DNA from 2 places in the Jeotgalibaca ciconiae genome. Region 1 is predicted to be linked to the other one. Evidence: a T-box and tRNA genes for the amino acid it is inferred to sense, from the RefSeq annotation. Region 1 holds a T-box; the other holds one or more tRNA genes.

Region 1 (7,815 bases):
TCGATGAAAAGACGCCATACACGGTCTAGGAAGCGTCTGCTTGCTTCAATCCCCTTTTCACTCCAAGCGGTGCTTGCATCCAAAGGTCCCATAAACATTTCATAAAGTCGCAAAGTATCTGCACCGAATTCAGCGACAATGTCATCCGGATTCACTACATTTCCTTTTGATTTAGACATTTTTTCGTTGTTCTCACCTAGAATCATTCCTTGATTAAATAATTTTTGGAAAGGTTCTTTTGTTTTGACAATACCAATGTCATAAAGGAATTTATGCCAAAAGCGTGCATAAAGCAAATGAAGAACGGCATGCTCTGCTCCTCCGATATATAAGTCGACATTTTGCCAATAATCCATCGCTTCATCACTTGCAATAGCTTCTCTGTTCTTGGGATCCATAAATCTCAAGAAGTACCAAGAACTACCTGCCCACTGAGGCATAGTGTTTGTTTCTCGTCTTCCCTTCAGACCTGTTTCAGGATCCACAACATTTACCCATTCATCGATATTGGCAAGTGGTGATTCACCCGTACCACTCGGTTGAATTTTATCCGTTTTTGGCAGATTCAGCGGTAAGTCTTTTTCTGGAACAGTGGTAGTTGTGCCGTCTTCCCAATGAATAACTGGAATTGGTTCTCCCCAATAACGCTGACGAGAAAACAGCCAGTCACGCAAGCGATAGGAAATAACTGTCTCTCCGACTCCTTTATTCTCTAACCACTCGTTAATCGTGTTAATAGCAGTAGCTTTATCCATTCCATTTAGGAAATCTGAGTTGATATGAGCTCCATCTCCCGTATATGCTTCTTCTTCAACGTTTCCACCTTCTAAAACCGGAACGATTTCTAGTCCAAATTTAGATGCGAATTCATAATCACGTGTATCATGAGCAGGTACCGCCATAATTGAGCCGGTTCCGTAGGTTGAAAGAACATAATCCGAAATCCAAATCGGGATTTCTTTCCCATTTACAGGGTTTATGGCATAAGCACCAGTAAACACCCCTGTTTTATCTTTTGCTAGTTCTGTACGTTCTAAATCACTTTTTAGAGCAACTGAATCGATGTATGCTTCTACTTCTGCTCTTTGAGAGTCCGACATGATTTCTTGCACTAAAGGCAATTCAGGAGCCATTACTGTATAAGTTGCACCAAACAATGTATCCGGGCGCGTTGTAAATACTGTAAACTCTTTATCAGTATCCTTAATTTTAAAAGTAACGTTTGAACCTTCTGAACGACCGATCCAATTGCGTTGCATTTCTTTTATGCTATCCGGCCAATCTACTAATTCTAGATCATCCAATAGACGTTCTGCATATGCTGTAATCTTCAACATCCATTGGCGCATTGGTTTGCGATACACAGGATGTCCCCCACGTTCACTTACTCCATCTACTACTTCTTCATTAGCCAACACGGTTCCTAATGCAGGACACCAGTTAACGGAAACTTCTGCCTCATAAGCGAGACCTTTTTCATAAAGCTTTGTAAAAATCCATTGTGTCCATTTGTAATAATCAGGATCCGTTGTATTGATTTCTCTTGTCCAGTCATAACTGAAACCTAGAGATTTAATTTGGCGCTTAAAGGTTTTAATATTATGAGCGGTAAATTCTGCTGGATCATTACCAGTATCGAGTGCGTATTGTTCTGCTGGCAAACCAAATGCATCCCATCCCATGGGATGAAGGACGTTATAGCCTTGTGACCTTTTCATTCTCGCTAGAATATCAGTTGCGGTATACCCTTCAGGGTGCCCAACATGTAAGCCTTGACCCGAAGGATAGGGAAACATATCCAAAATATAATACTTTGGTTTTTCCGTGTTTTTTTCTGTTTTGAAAGTCTGGTGATGATCCCAATATTTTTGCCATTTTTTTTCAATCGTTTGATGATTGTAAGACATTTTCTTTGCTCCTTTTATAAAGATATTAAAAACGTAGAATAAGAAAAGCGGACAAGTCCGCCTTGACCTATGAAAAAATAGGAAATTTGACCCTGAATGAGCAGCGAAGCGCGCAATGGGCCAAATTTATCTTTTTTTCACTAGGTCAGGACTTGGGAGCTAGACATTGATGGCTGAACTTATAATCCCCTAGTCTATAAAAAAGCCTATAGAAATCCCTTGGGAAATCTATAGGACGATTTTATCGTGGTACCACCTATTATTTTAGAATAGCTATTCTCTTCTCATACCGCTAACGAGGTGAACCGACAATACTTACTTTATTCAGTATTGCAACTGAAAGGTGAGTTCAAGTATAGAAAACGTGCATTTCCACCAACCATGCACTCTCTAGCGAATCTTCCACTCTACTAATCCTTCTCAACGTTTTTCATTTTATTTACCGTATTCTAACAAATATATCCAATTATTTCAATAAGCTACTTTACTTTAAGCGCTTGTCCTGGATAAATTGTTGTGCTGTTAACATTATTCCATTCCATCAACTGTGTAAGACTTACCCCATTATCTTTAGCAATTGAATAAAGTGTGTCACCTTTTTGAACCTGATAAGTGTTTATTTGGACAGGCGCTTCTTTTTCTACAACAATTGCAGCTGAGCCAATTTGCAAGCTTTGTCCTACAAAAATAATATCAGAAGACAATTGGTTCCATTCCTTCATTTGGTTTACTGAAACCCCTGCTTTTGTTGCTATTTGGTATAAGGTATCTCCTTTTTGAACAGTGTACTGTTTACCATTTATAACGTTTGTTTCTTCCACGGGTTTTTCCTGTACAGGAGTCGTTTTCTTCGTATTGAGAACTTGTCCTGGGAAAATAATATCGGAAGACAGTCCGTTGATTGCTTTCAGTTCCGATATAGCTAGGCCAGTTTTCGTAGCCAGCTTATACAAAGTATCACCTGACGCTACTGTAATTGTAGTAGCAGTTGTCGTACTTGCCTGGGTGTTTGTATTTGTTTCTGTTACGGGTTTTTCCTGTACGGAAGTTGTTTTTTTCGTATTGAGAACTTGCCCTGGGAAAATATTATCAGAAGTCAAACCATTGATTGCTTTCAGTTCGGATACTGAAATACCTATTTTTGTCGCAAGCTTATACAAAGTATCGCCAGTTGCTACTGTAATAGTAGTAGCAGTTGCCGTGCTTGTTTGATTATTTGTATTTGCCAATGGCTTTTCAACCTGCACATTGGTAGATAACTTTAAAATTTGTCCAATAAAAATATTATCGGAAGATAATTTATTCCACTCTTTAACTTGATTAACCGAAACTCCAGCGTTCAGCGCGATACGATACAAGGTATCTCCTTTTTGAACGGTGTAATCTTTTCCCGTTGTAACAGGAGTTTCTGTTGCTGGTTCTTCCTCTACAGAACTTGTCTTTTTCGTATTGAGAACTTGCCCCGGGAAAATATTATCAGAAGTCAAACCGTTGATTGCTTTTAGTTCGGATACTGAGATACCTACTTTTGTGGCGATTCGATATAAGGTGTCCCCGTTGACAACTTTCACTGATTGAACAGATAAGTTATTATTGGTTTGATTCCCTGTATTTGTTTCCGGTGCTGGTTTTTCAGTTTGAGCACTTGCAGAAACCTTGATTGTTTGTCCCAGTTGAACCATATCATTTGATAAATTATTCCAGCTCTTTATTTGAGCAACTGTCACATTGTATTTCTGGCTGATAGACCACAGTGTATCGCCCGATTTTACTTGATATGTTTGATTCGCTGTTCCTGATTGGTTTGGTGTAGTGTTACCCGCTCCAGGCACTGTTTCTTGTGGAGTTGAAGTAGTACCGACAACTAATTTCATTCCAGGATAAATATTTGAGCTATTTAATTTATTCCATGTCATCAAGTCAACAACGCTTGTATCATGATTTGCTGCAATTCGATATAAAGTATCACCTGATTTAACAGTGTAGGTTTGTCCACTTGTATTGTTTGATTCTGTATTCTTATCATCCGTTTGAGCAGGCGGTGTAGACGATCCAGGTGTATCATAAGCCGTCAAGCCATGCTCTTCGATAATACGATTTAATTTAGTATTATAAGCAGTATCTGTCGCATACTTACCAGTTAGATAGGATGTCGCATCCTTATAAGTTTTCGCATTGCTTTTCCAAGCTCCGCTATAGAAGTTTGAATCCCAACTTGTTCCATTTTTCAATAATTGTGCATAATCTTCCAATGATTCTGTATAAGAAGGATATTTACGGAATTCTGCTTTTATATTGTAATATTCTTGATTTCCATTATCCTCCAAGGTGTCTTTTACCACCGATTCTCCTTCATAATTTCCTTTGATGCCAAACAAATTATAATTGGGTGCAGCAGCTAATCCACTTTGTCCCCAACCACTTTCAAGCACAGCCTGTGCCAACATTACCGATGCATATAAGTCATTTTTTGCTGCAATGCTTGATGCAGGAGCAATAATGGAATTGAGAAATGGATTATCAGAGTATTTTTTAGTTTCAGGTTGATTAGCAGAATCTTTGTCTTTTGCCATCACTTGTTGAATAGGCATAGCAATTGTTGAAACAAGGACAGAAGCACCCATTAAAGCAAACCCTTTTTTAATCTTACGGGTTGAATTCAGTATTTTCTTTTGTACATCTTTTGTTCTTTTTATGGAATGCAGCTGCTTTCTAGAGATATCCAAATATACCACTCCTATCAAAAATTAGAAAATTATCATATTAATTCCATTATAGATTGTTTTGTCAATTCGTTTACGGTTTTCTATGAATTGTTATAAAAGTAATCAAATTGTAACAAATGTATTTTCAGTTATCCACTTGCCTCCTGTATGTTATGATAATAAAAAAAATCGAGGTGTTTCTTTATGCTTAAAAATGCAGTTAGTTTTAGTCATGATTTATTAAAACAAACCATTGTACCAGGAGATTTGGTAATAGATGCTACAGTTGGTAATGGAAATGATACCATTTTGCTAGCTCAATTAACGGGCTCCAGAGGTACTGTTATCGGTTTTGATATCCAAGCATCTGCCATAGAAAAAACGAGGCAGAAATTACTGCTGACCGGTTTAGGCGAACGAGTCACTCTTCATCAAGTCGGTCATGAAAATGCAGAAAGTTATCTCCCAAAAAATAAAGAAATCGGTGCTATTATTTATAATCTGGGATATCTTCCAGGTGGAGATAAAAGTATTACAACTTTGAAAGATTCCACTATTAAAAGTATAGTAAGTCTGCTTCCACATTTGAGGATTGGAAGTCTTTTAATCATTGTAATCTATAGTGGCCATCCAGCAGGTACCGAAGAGAAAGATGCTCTTCTGCAATTTTCAGAACAATTGGATCAAAAAGAATTCTCTGTTCTTCGTTATCAATTTATCAATCAAAAAAATGAACCTCCCTTTATCATTGCAATCGAAAGAAGGAAGTGATCATTCCTCTACCCATACTAAAAAATAGAGCGGCAAAAATAAATGAAGTAGGAGATAGTCGGATGAGCCGCCTATCCCCTACTTCATTTTAGAATAATTCTGTATAACCTAATTCAACTAAATGTTCATAGGAAATTTTTAGACTTTCAAATGGATCAACTCCGTAAGTATCATCTTGCTCTACTAATAAATAGCGTACTCCAGACGAAAGGGACTCTTCAATTATTTCTTTCAACGGAAGCGTTCCTGATCCAAGTTCGGCAAATTCGATTAGATTATTAAATTTGTCCATAAATTTGCTAGCATCACCTTGGAACAATGCATCCACTGATTCTTGTGGCAATTCGCCGACACGGTAATCTTTCAAATGAATCAATTCTACTTTCCCTTTATAGTCACGAATTACTTCTAACGGATTAGCTCCACCACGTTGAATCCAATGCACATCCAGTTCAAATCCAAGTAATGGTGCTTTTTCGCGAATAATGTCTAATAAGAATTTACCATCGTATTTACGAAATTCCACATGGTGGTTATGATAATACAGTGTGATACCATCTTCTTTTAATTTTTTTGTAACGTCATTTACTTTTTCGCAAAATTCTAAAACCTTATCAAGGCTCGCCATTGCAGGGATAGGCAACATTCCAATACGTAAAAGGTCTGCATCCACTGCTTTACAGTCTGCGACGATTTTGTCGTAATGAGTTGTTAATGATTCTCCATCCTTTGTCTGTGGTTCTAAAGAAGCACTCATTGCAGCGATTTCCATATCGAAATCCTTGCATGCTTTTTGAATTGCTTCAATATTTTCCGGGCTTGTTTCTACTTGTGAAATCTCAACTGATTTATAACCAATCTCAGACAATTTTTTCATTGTCTCATAGACACCTAGCTCTTGAAATTGCTGTTTTACTGTTGAACCTTGTACACCTATTTTTGCCATCTTTCTGTTTCCTCCTTTATGCTTTTGTTTCAAATTTTCCTTCTTCAACGATACGCTTGTTTAGCTCGTCTAAATAAAGATCTTTGTCATGGTTGTAATCCACTTCTTTGTCTAACCATGAGGACAAATGTATCGAATTTGCCAATCGAACGCCATTAATTCCATCTTCTCCTGGCGCCAATAGTTCTTCACCATTTACAATGTGATTTGCGAAGTTATTTAAGACATCAATATGTTGTTGCCCCATAACCGTTTCAAATTCTTCAACTGTCTCTTCAACATAATCAGACATATTCATTTGTCCCATGAATAGTTTTACGACGTCCTCCATGGACATTGTTTCTGACAGCTCTTCTTCAGCTTTAACTAATTTTTTAACGGTTAGTCGTTTGGAATCTTCTACAACGATTTTTCCTTTTGAACCAAAAATTTCAAAACGATCTGTTCCAATCATATCGTGGGTACATGTGATGAAGGATCCCGTTACACCATTCCCAAAATCTAGTAGTGCATTCACTTCATTCTCTACGGCAATATCTCTTCCTGCACCGTATTGTAATTTTGCAGTTACTTTTTCTGGTTTTCCACAAATCCATTGTAGCAAATCAAGTTGGTGAGGAGCTTGATTGACAAGAACGCCTCCACCTTCTCCTCCCCATGTCGCACGCCAATTACTCTGATTGTAATATCCTTGAGGTCTCCACCAAGTAGTTATGATCCAGGTTGCACGTTGTAAATCACCAATTTCTTTATTGTCCATTAGTTCTTTAACGCGACGGTATAACGGATTTGTACGTTGGTTAAAGAAAATAGCAAAAGTTGTGTCAGAGTATTCTTTGGATGCTGCGATCAAGCGCTCTACTTCTTTTGTATAAACGCCTACTGGCTTTTCACCTAATAAATGGATACCGTATTTTAATGCATCCATCCCCATTTTTACATGCTCATAGTGAGGAACTGTTGTAACGATTGCATTTACGACACCCGACTCAAGCATATCTAAATAATTATCAAAGAAAGGTAATTCTGGAAAGTCCTGGGCTACTTTTTCTTTTTTTGCAGGATCGTTATCACAAATTGCAGCTAACTCAATGACGTTTTGATCCAATCTCTCATCATTTTTTGCAAAAAAGCCAGCATACATTCCGCCTTCTGCACCATATCCAATAATCCCTAATTTAACTTTTTCTGTCATTACAATTCTCCTTCGTTAATAATATTATATTGTTGTTTTCGATATTCACTTGGCGAGACACCCATATTACGTTTGAAAAAACGGCTAAAATGAGCTTCGCTTTCGAATCCATTTTCCTGTGAAATAATCTTTATTCGTTCATCTGGTTCTTGAATTAACTGGTTACGAGCTTTTGATAAACGATATTGCATCAAGTAAGTCATAATGGTATGTCCCGTTACCTCTTTAAAAACATGAGACATATACGATTTACTTAAATTTACTGCAGAAGAAACATCATCAATACTAATC
Region 2 (7,815 bases), 240 kb from region 1:
ATCCAGGTAGAAAATAAACAGTTGCTGGAGTTTTTAAATAACGAGCGAAATAATGAGATAAAAAAGAAATCACAACTGCAGCAAGCAATGTAGCAGGTATTTTCTCCAAGAATTCTAACCCTACCAAATAGACAAACCATCCTAAAGAACCTGTTATGGCAGAATGTAATAACGCTCGTTTTGGAGCTTCCAGTAAAATAGCGAAAAAATATACAGAAACAAAAGCAATAAGGGATTCAAGGATAATTCGTATCATAAACCTAATCTACCCCCAATCACTAATCCGGAACCAATGCCAATCGCAATAAAAATAGCAATCACAAAAGCCTCCAACACCTTTGCCCCTCCCGACATATAATCTCCTTTAAAAATATCTCGGACTCCATTTGTCATAGCGGTACCAGGAAGCAGCGGCATAATCGCTGAAACAATCAGCAAGTCACCTTGTAACCCCAATGGAACAACTTTTGTAATAAAACTCGTTAACAAAGCAATAATAAAACTAGCCACCATATCTAAAATAAATGGTCTGACCATCCATCGTCTCCCATAATGAGTAATAAGAGTCACTGTGGCAGATATAGGTAAAAGAAAGATAAAATCAATCCATTTCCCACCATACATAATTAAAATCATCTGAATAAAGCTAAATATCGCCAAGTTTTTTCGAAAAGCATCGTATTGAATTTCATCGATATTCTGTAAGAATGAATAGGCTTCTTGTATCGTAATAATCCCTTCAGTAAACCTTCGAGAAACATCATTAACTTTCGTTATCTTATTCAGATTTGTGGTACGGTTCGATATACGTTTCACAACTGTAATGGCATCCATATTCGGACTATCCAACGTTGCAATCAGTCCCGTCGTAATCGCGATTGCATCAATCATCTCTAAATTTGTTTTTTTCAAAATCCGAGTGACGGTCTCTTCAACTCGATAGGTTTCTGCGTTGCTTTCTAGCATGATTTTCCCTGCAAGTACAGCAGTGTCCATATATAATTCATAATCCATTTCAGGCATCGAATCATCTCCTTTCATGGTCTGTTTCTTTTCATTTTCAGTATAGCGTATTCTAACATTACTTTCCTTAGTTTCATTCGATTATTCCCAAATGTTATCTTTTGACTTTTATTAAAAAGAAGCATACCTTTACTTTAAGTGAAAAATATAAGGAGGGTTCAATATGTCAAACATTTTAATTACGGGTGCTTCTGGAAATATAGGAACAGTCTTAACAGAACATTTAAAGAAAAATCATTCCCTCACATTAGTGGATGTAGATTTTTCTGATTTTTTTGATTTTTTAAAAGAAGGAACTGAGATAAAAGAAATTGATTTAACTGATCCTGAAAATGTAAACGGATTATTCGAGGGAATCGACTATGTTATTCATTTAGCTGGCGATCCCCGTCCTGATGCTGACTTCTATGGTTCACTTTTAGATTTAAATTATAAAGTTCCCCACAATATTTTCAAAGAAGCTGTTAAAGAAGATACATCTGTAAAGAGAGTCATTTTCGCGAGCTCGGTTCATGCTATTGGAGGGTATCCTCCCAATGTTCAAGTGAAAACAACCGATTATCCTCACCCAGCTGACTTATATGGCGTTTCAAAAGTCTACATGGAGGCTCTTGCAAGCTATCATTCTTACAAGTATGGGCAGGAATTTATCGGCATTCGTATTGGCGGATTCGACAGCGACATCACTCCAGGAACTGCTGATGCAGACGGGCTAGCGACTCATTTATCTAAACGGGATATGTGTCATCTGATTGATTGTTGTTTGACAGCAGACTTGAAACAACCATTTTTACTTGTTAATGGCGTTTCGAACAACCGATTCCCTCGCATGGATATTTCCCAAGCCTATTTTGATATCGGTTATTCTCCTCAAGATGATGCATTTGAAATGCAAGGAGACGGCGAATACGATTTTCATGAAGAGGATGATATTGAAGTGGATCCTAAAAAATAATCCCTTTTACAAAGATTCACAAAAAATGATATTCCTGCTATGATAAATGTGAATTCTTACAAAGAAAGGACTACATTTACATGGCAAAACGTAAAGGAAGGCAAATACAACGGAAAAATATACAAGTGAAAGCTCCGAAACTTTATGATTCTTTAGGGAAGGAAAAGGAAATCATCTCGCAAGAGGAACAAGAAGCAACTTATGAAAATACTTTTCTTTTCACCATAATCGGAATGTTCGTCGGAATGCTGATTGGATATTTCTTAGATAATATGGCGCTCGGATTTGGAATAGGTATTTTAATTGGGGGTATGATTGATTCCATTTTAAATACAGCACGAAAGAAAAAATTCGAAGCTGAACTAGCTCCAAATCAAGAAACCAGCAAAAAAAACTGATACAGATTGCTTCAAAGTGTTGCATTGAGAAACCGCTTATGCTAAAGTATTGGTAACTGAATAGAACACTTATCACAAAGGGGTGCCTTTACTGGCTGAGACTGAATGAAAATTCTAACCCTTCGAACCTGACTTCGTTAATACGAGCGTAGGGATTGTGTGAGTAAAGAACACGTAATGTATTCTTCTCCTTTGTAGTAGGTCTGTTCCATTCTACAATAAAGGAGGAGATTTTTTTATGTCAAAAAATTTAAACATCTGGATTGAAGGTACCATTATGGCAGCGTTGGCGACGGCATTATCATTTGTTCCGTTGGATATAGGGCCAAGTTTTTCTATAACAGTTGGCCAGCCTGTTTTAATTTTATACAGCTTACGTCGAGGATTTGGCCCTGGGCTCGTGGCTAGCTTTCTATGGGGAGTTTTGCATATCTTTGTAGGAAATGCGGACATCCTTACCCCTCTTCAAGGATTCATTGAATACTTTGTTGCTTTTGGCTTTTCTGGTTTTGCTGGTTTATGGGCAAATAAAACCCAAGTTGCTATTAAAGAAAAGAACTGGGGTCTTTCTGTTGTGTACATTACAATAGCTTCCATTGTAGGAGTAATTGCTCGTTATTTTTGGCACACGATTGCCGGATACTATTTCTGGGGTCAATACGCTCCTGAAGGGTGGAGTGCATGGTTCTACTCCATTGTACTGAACGGAGCTAGTGCTCTTGCTACCGGAATCTTTACAATCGTCGTCCTAGTAATTATTTACCGAACAACTCCACAGCTTTATACATCGATAAATAAAAAACTTGGGTATTGATTGCTCGTAAATAAAAATAAGGACTCTCAACTATAAATTAGTTTGAGATCCTTATTTTTTTACATCTTGGCATTGTCAATTTCCCATTCTTGGTAGTGTTTTTATCCTAACTTTTCTAAAAAACAGCCTCGAAAATCAACAGATTTTTTCAAATCGGAAACAACTGCTATAATATTCTTTATATTCGCTGAGCGGTATTGACAGAAATCATTTCCAGTTCTATACTAAAGTAGTTGTTGCGCGGTCATGGCGGAATGGCAGACGCGCCAGCTTGAGGGGCTGGTGGGGGCAACCCCGTGGAGGTTCAAGTCCTCTTGGCCGCATTGGTATAACAAATTTTTAGAACTTCTCTTTTTGAGAGGCTCTTTTTTTTATCCACTTTCCTAAGTGATTTCCTTATATTTTATCGTATTTTCTTCCGACTAGTCATCATTTTCATTCATTGCCAATCAGCCCCAGCTTTCCTTTACATTTTCCACACACATACCTCTTTGTATCAATCTTTCTTTTTCTTATGTATTTTTGCTGGCAATTTTTACAAAGATATACTTTGTTCTTTTGTATTTCAGATTCATTTTGAAGGTTTTTTACATAGCGGGCGCCGCCTGTTCTCGCCAATAATTCTTTAAAATCTCCGTCACGATGGCGGTAACCTTTCCCCATAATATGAAGATGATAATGACATAGTTCATGTTTAATAACAGCAATCAGTTCTTCCATTCCATATTGGAGAAGTACTCGTGGATTAAATTCCAAATGATGGGTTTGTAATAAATATCTTCCGCCAGTTGTACGAAGGCGTCTATTGAAAGAAGCTGTATGGTTAAACGATTGTTCGAAGAATTCTAAAGAAATATCTTCTACCAAAGATTGTAATTCTTTTTGGTTCACATATATTCCCCTTTCTTGTTCCATTTAATTTAGCAAACAAACTAAGAATCTTCAACCACATTTAAATGGCTGAAGATTCTTAGTTTCTTAACGTTTATTTTTCTAACGCTTCTACAATCGCTTTATTAAAAACTGGCAAGTCATCAGGTGTTCTACTTGTTATCAAACCACTTTCATCTATAACAAGCTCGCTGTCTTCCCATTTCGCACCGGCATTTATTAAATCAATACCGACTTGCTTAACAGATGTCATTTTCTTCCCTTCAACTATTTTTGCATTAATCATTAGCTGCGGTCCGTGACAAATGGTAAAGATAGGTTTTTTCTCTTGATCAAAGTGTCGTACAAATTCTAGAAAGCGATCGTCCGCCCTTAGTTTGTCCGGTGAAAACCCACCAGGAATTAAGAGTGCGTCATATTCTTCCGGTTTCGTATCGTCAATTCCTTTGTCAATGGTAACTTCTGCATCACCTTGTTTTCCTTTTACAACATTTCCAGCTTCTTTTTCGATTGTAACTAACTCATGGCCAGCTTTTTTCAACTCTTCTGCAGGAGATGTGTATTCTGAATCTTCAAATAAATCAGTAAGTAACACTGCAATTTTTTTACTCATTAACGATTTCTCCTTTCATTTGCTACTTATAGTGTAACAAAAGATAAAATCGAGACCAAATAAAACGATTTCCCCATTTTCTTCGCTTTTCTTCTTATCTTAATTTACAATTAAATTAATAGAGAAAGGTAGGGAATGCTATGTTTATTGGTATCGCAAGTAAGTTAATTATCGGTTTTTTTGCATTAATGATTGTCATGCGAGCTATTGGCAAAAAAGCTCTTTCAGAAATAACCCCCTTTGATATTATCTACTCCTTTGTTCTTGGAGGAATTGTAGAAGAATCTATCTACGATGATCAGATCCATGCTCTTCATATGCTCTTTGCATTTCTTGTGTGGGGAGTCATTATTTATATAGTGGAATCACTTCTACAAAGAAGAGACTCCCTAACCAGAAAAATGAAGGGTCGCTCTTCCGTGCTCATTTTCAATGGCGAATTGAATATGAAAGAAATAAAAGATAACCACATTGAAATGGAACAATTACGAAGTATGTTGCGAACGCAAAATTGTTTCTCTTTAAAAGAAGTACAATATGCGGTCATGGAAATCAATGGACAAGTTTCAGTCATGAAAAAAGATGAACAACACCCTATCTTCAGTTACTTGCTGATTGACGAAGGTGTTATTGAAAAAAAGACACTTATAAGCATCGGGAAAGACATAAAATGGCTATATGAAGAAATCGCTAAATTAAATCACCTTTCCACTGAAGATATCGTTTATGCAGAATGGTCTAATGAAGAGGGATTTTATATAAAAACATATGAAGACTCCATTGAAGAGCAATATGAAATTGACGGCTAAAAAAGAAAGCTTCTCTCTATTTTCAATCAAAGAGAAGCTTTCTTTTCTACTCTGGTAACATTGTTAACGCAATACGCCCTTTATTTAAATCAACACTTTCAATCCAAACTTTAACAATGTCTCCTACACCCACAACATCTGATGGGTGTTTTACAAATTTATTACTTAATTTGGAAATATGAACGAGGCCATCTTGTTTTACCCCAATGTCAACGAATGCTCCAAAATCTACTACATTCCGAACTGTTCCTTCTAATTCCATTCCTTCTTTTAAATCTTCCATCGACAATACATCTTGTCGCAAAATCGGTTGGGCAATCTCTTCACGTAAATCTCTACCAGGTTTGGTTAAACCTTCAATGATATCTTGGAGAGTTTCTCTTCCTAAGCCAGTTTCTTGCATAATGAATGATTTATTTAAATTAGCTAACTCTTCGCGAGCTCTATCTGTTCCAACATCTTTTAACCCTAATCCTGCTAATTCCAATACTTGTTTTGCTTCTTTATAAGTCTCTGGATGAATATCGGTATTATCTAAGATATTTTTTGCATCAATAATCCGTAAGAATCCTGCTGCTTGTTGGAAAGCTTTTGGTCCCAAACGAGGAACTTTTTTCAATTGCGGTCGTCCAGTGAACGCTCCATTTTCTTCTCTAAATAAAACAATATTTGTCGCGATGGTTTTGTTTAGACCAGATATATGTTGCAGCAAGGGTGCACTTGCTGTATTTAAATTTACTCCTACTTGGTTTACTGCTGTTTCCACTACAAAATCGAGTCGTTCTGTCAAACGCTTTTGAGATACGTCATGTTGGTATTGCCCTACTCCAACCGATTTCGGATCAATCTTAACCAATTCAGCTAAAGGATCTTGCAGACGTCTTGCGATGCTTACCGCACTTCTTTCTTCTACCTGGAAATCAGGAAATTCTTGACGTGCAATGTCGCTCGCTGAATAAACAGAGGCTCCTGCCTCATTTACAATTACATAATAAACCGTGCGCTCCAGCTGTTTGATTTGTTCTGAAACAAATAATTCCGACTCTCGGCTTGCTGTCCCGTTTCCAATTGCGACCATTTCTACTTGATAGTCTTCAATTAATTTTCGTAATTGCGGAGCCGCAGCTTCCCTTTTACTGCTTGAAGCAGGTTTGTGTGGATAAATAACATCTTTGGCAAGTACTTTCCCTGTTTCATCTACAATGGCTAATTTACAGCCTGTTCGGTAAGCCGGGTCAAAGCCCATCACAACTTTCCCTTTCATAGGTGGTTGTAGTAATAAATTACGCAGATTTTCACCAAACACATTAATTGCTTGTTCTTCAGCAACCTCCGTGAGTTCATTGCGAATTTCTCGTTCAATAGCCGGACCAATAAAACGATCATAGCTATCTACGGTTGCTTGTTTAACATAAGCAGTGGCTATACTATCATTTGATTGAATCATATTCTTATTTAAGAAGTCGTAGATTTTTTTAACGTCGACATCTAGAACTACTTTTAAAATACCTGTTTTTTCACCACGATTAATAGCTAACATTCTGTGAGGTTGAATTGATTTTACAGGTTGTGAAAAATCATAATACATTTCATAAACGCTTTTTTCATCTTTTTCTTGATTCTTCACAGTACTAATAATGGTTCCAAATTTCCTTGTAAATGAACGGATTTTTTCGCGGAATTCTGGTTCATCTCCCACAAACTCTGCAATAATCTCATGAGCTCCTTGTAGGACCTCTTCTATTGTCTGAATTTCCATCTCTTCTGACAAGAATTCTTGTGCTTTTTCCTCTACAGAACCTTCCAATGGGAAAGATAACAACCATTTTGCAAAAGGCTCCAGTCCTTTTTCACGAGCAATTGCAGCTTTTGTCCGTTTCTTCTGTTTATAGGGGCGATATAAATCTTCCACTTGCTGCATCTTTTGAGCAGCGCGTATTTCTTTTTGTAAATCTGGTGTTAATTTATCTTGTGATTCAATTGAACGAATCACTTCTTCTTTTCTCGTTTCTAAATTTAAAATGTATTGATTCCGTTCCTCAATTTCACGTATTTGAACTTCATCTAAAGAACCTGTCATCTCTTTTCGATACCGTGCAATAAAAGGTACGGTATTCCCTTCTTCCAATAAACCTAATACTGCATCTATTTGTTTGGGTTTGTACTGTGACAGTTCCTTTCTTAATAAAAGCGTAACTGTTTCACTTGTAATATCTGACATCTGACTACAACTTCCTTTCAATCTAAAACTATTGATAAGTTTTAGTGATTACCTCTTTGTCATTCTTTTTTTGTACTCCATAGTGATGAAT

Evidence for each region. A T-box is a leader RNA that pairs with one kind of tRNA and senses whether it is charged. The one in region 1 lies ahead of leuS (leucine--tRNA ligase), so its partner is inferred to be a tRNA-Leu.
Region 2: it has a tRNA-Leu gene. The T-box ahead of leuS (leucine--tRNA ligase) is inferred to sense a tRNA for this amino acid. The anticodon was not compared.

What each region holds. Positions count from the first base shown of each region.
Region 1 covers NZ_CP034465.1:2,853,113-2,860,927, forward strand. The annotation lists gene leuS (leucine--tRNA ligase) at 1-1,907, opposite strand, end outside; T-box leader at 2,136-2,340, opposite strand; gene EJN90_RS13255 (LysM peptidoglycan-binding domain-containing protein) at 2,387-4,633, opposite strand; gene EJN90_RS13260 (tRNA (mnm(5)s(2)U34)-methyltransferase) at 4,817-5,383, shown strand; gene EJN90_RS13265 (sugar phosphate isomerase/epimerase family protein) at 5,472-6,329, opposite strand; gene EJN90_RS13270 (Gfo/Idh/MocA family protein) at 6,346-7,524, opposite strand; gene EJN90_RS13275 (AraC family transcriptional regulator) at 7,524-7,815, opposite strand, start outside.
Region 2 covers NZ_CP034465.1:140,427-148,241, forward strand. The annotation lists gene EJN90_RS00700 (threonine/serine exporter family protein) at 1-256, opposite strand, end outside; gene EJN90_RS00705 (threonine/serine exporter family protein) at 253-1,023, opposite strand; gene EJN90_RS00710 (NAD-dependent epimerase/dehydratase family protein) at 1,187-1,978, shown strand; gene EJN90_RS00715 (hypothetical protein) at 2,059-2,376, shown strand; TPP riboswitch at 2,445-2,548, shown strand; gene thiT (energy-coupled thiamine transporter ThiT) at 2,615-3,190, shown strand; tRNA gene EJN90_RS00725 (tRNA-Leu) at 3,431-3,513, shown strand; gene EJN90_RS00730 (SprT family protein) at 3,626-4,081, opposite strand; gene EJN90_RS00735 (type 1 glutamine amidotransferase domain-containing protein) at 4,176-4,694, opposite strand; gene EJN90_RS00740 (DUF421 domain-containing protein) at 4,835-5,503, shown strand; gene EJN90_RS00745 (Tex family protein) at 5,550-7,724, opposite strand; gene EJN90_RS00750 (metallophosphoesterase) at 7,753-7,815, opposite strand, start outside.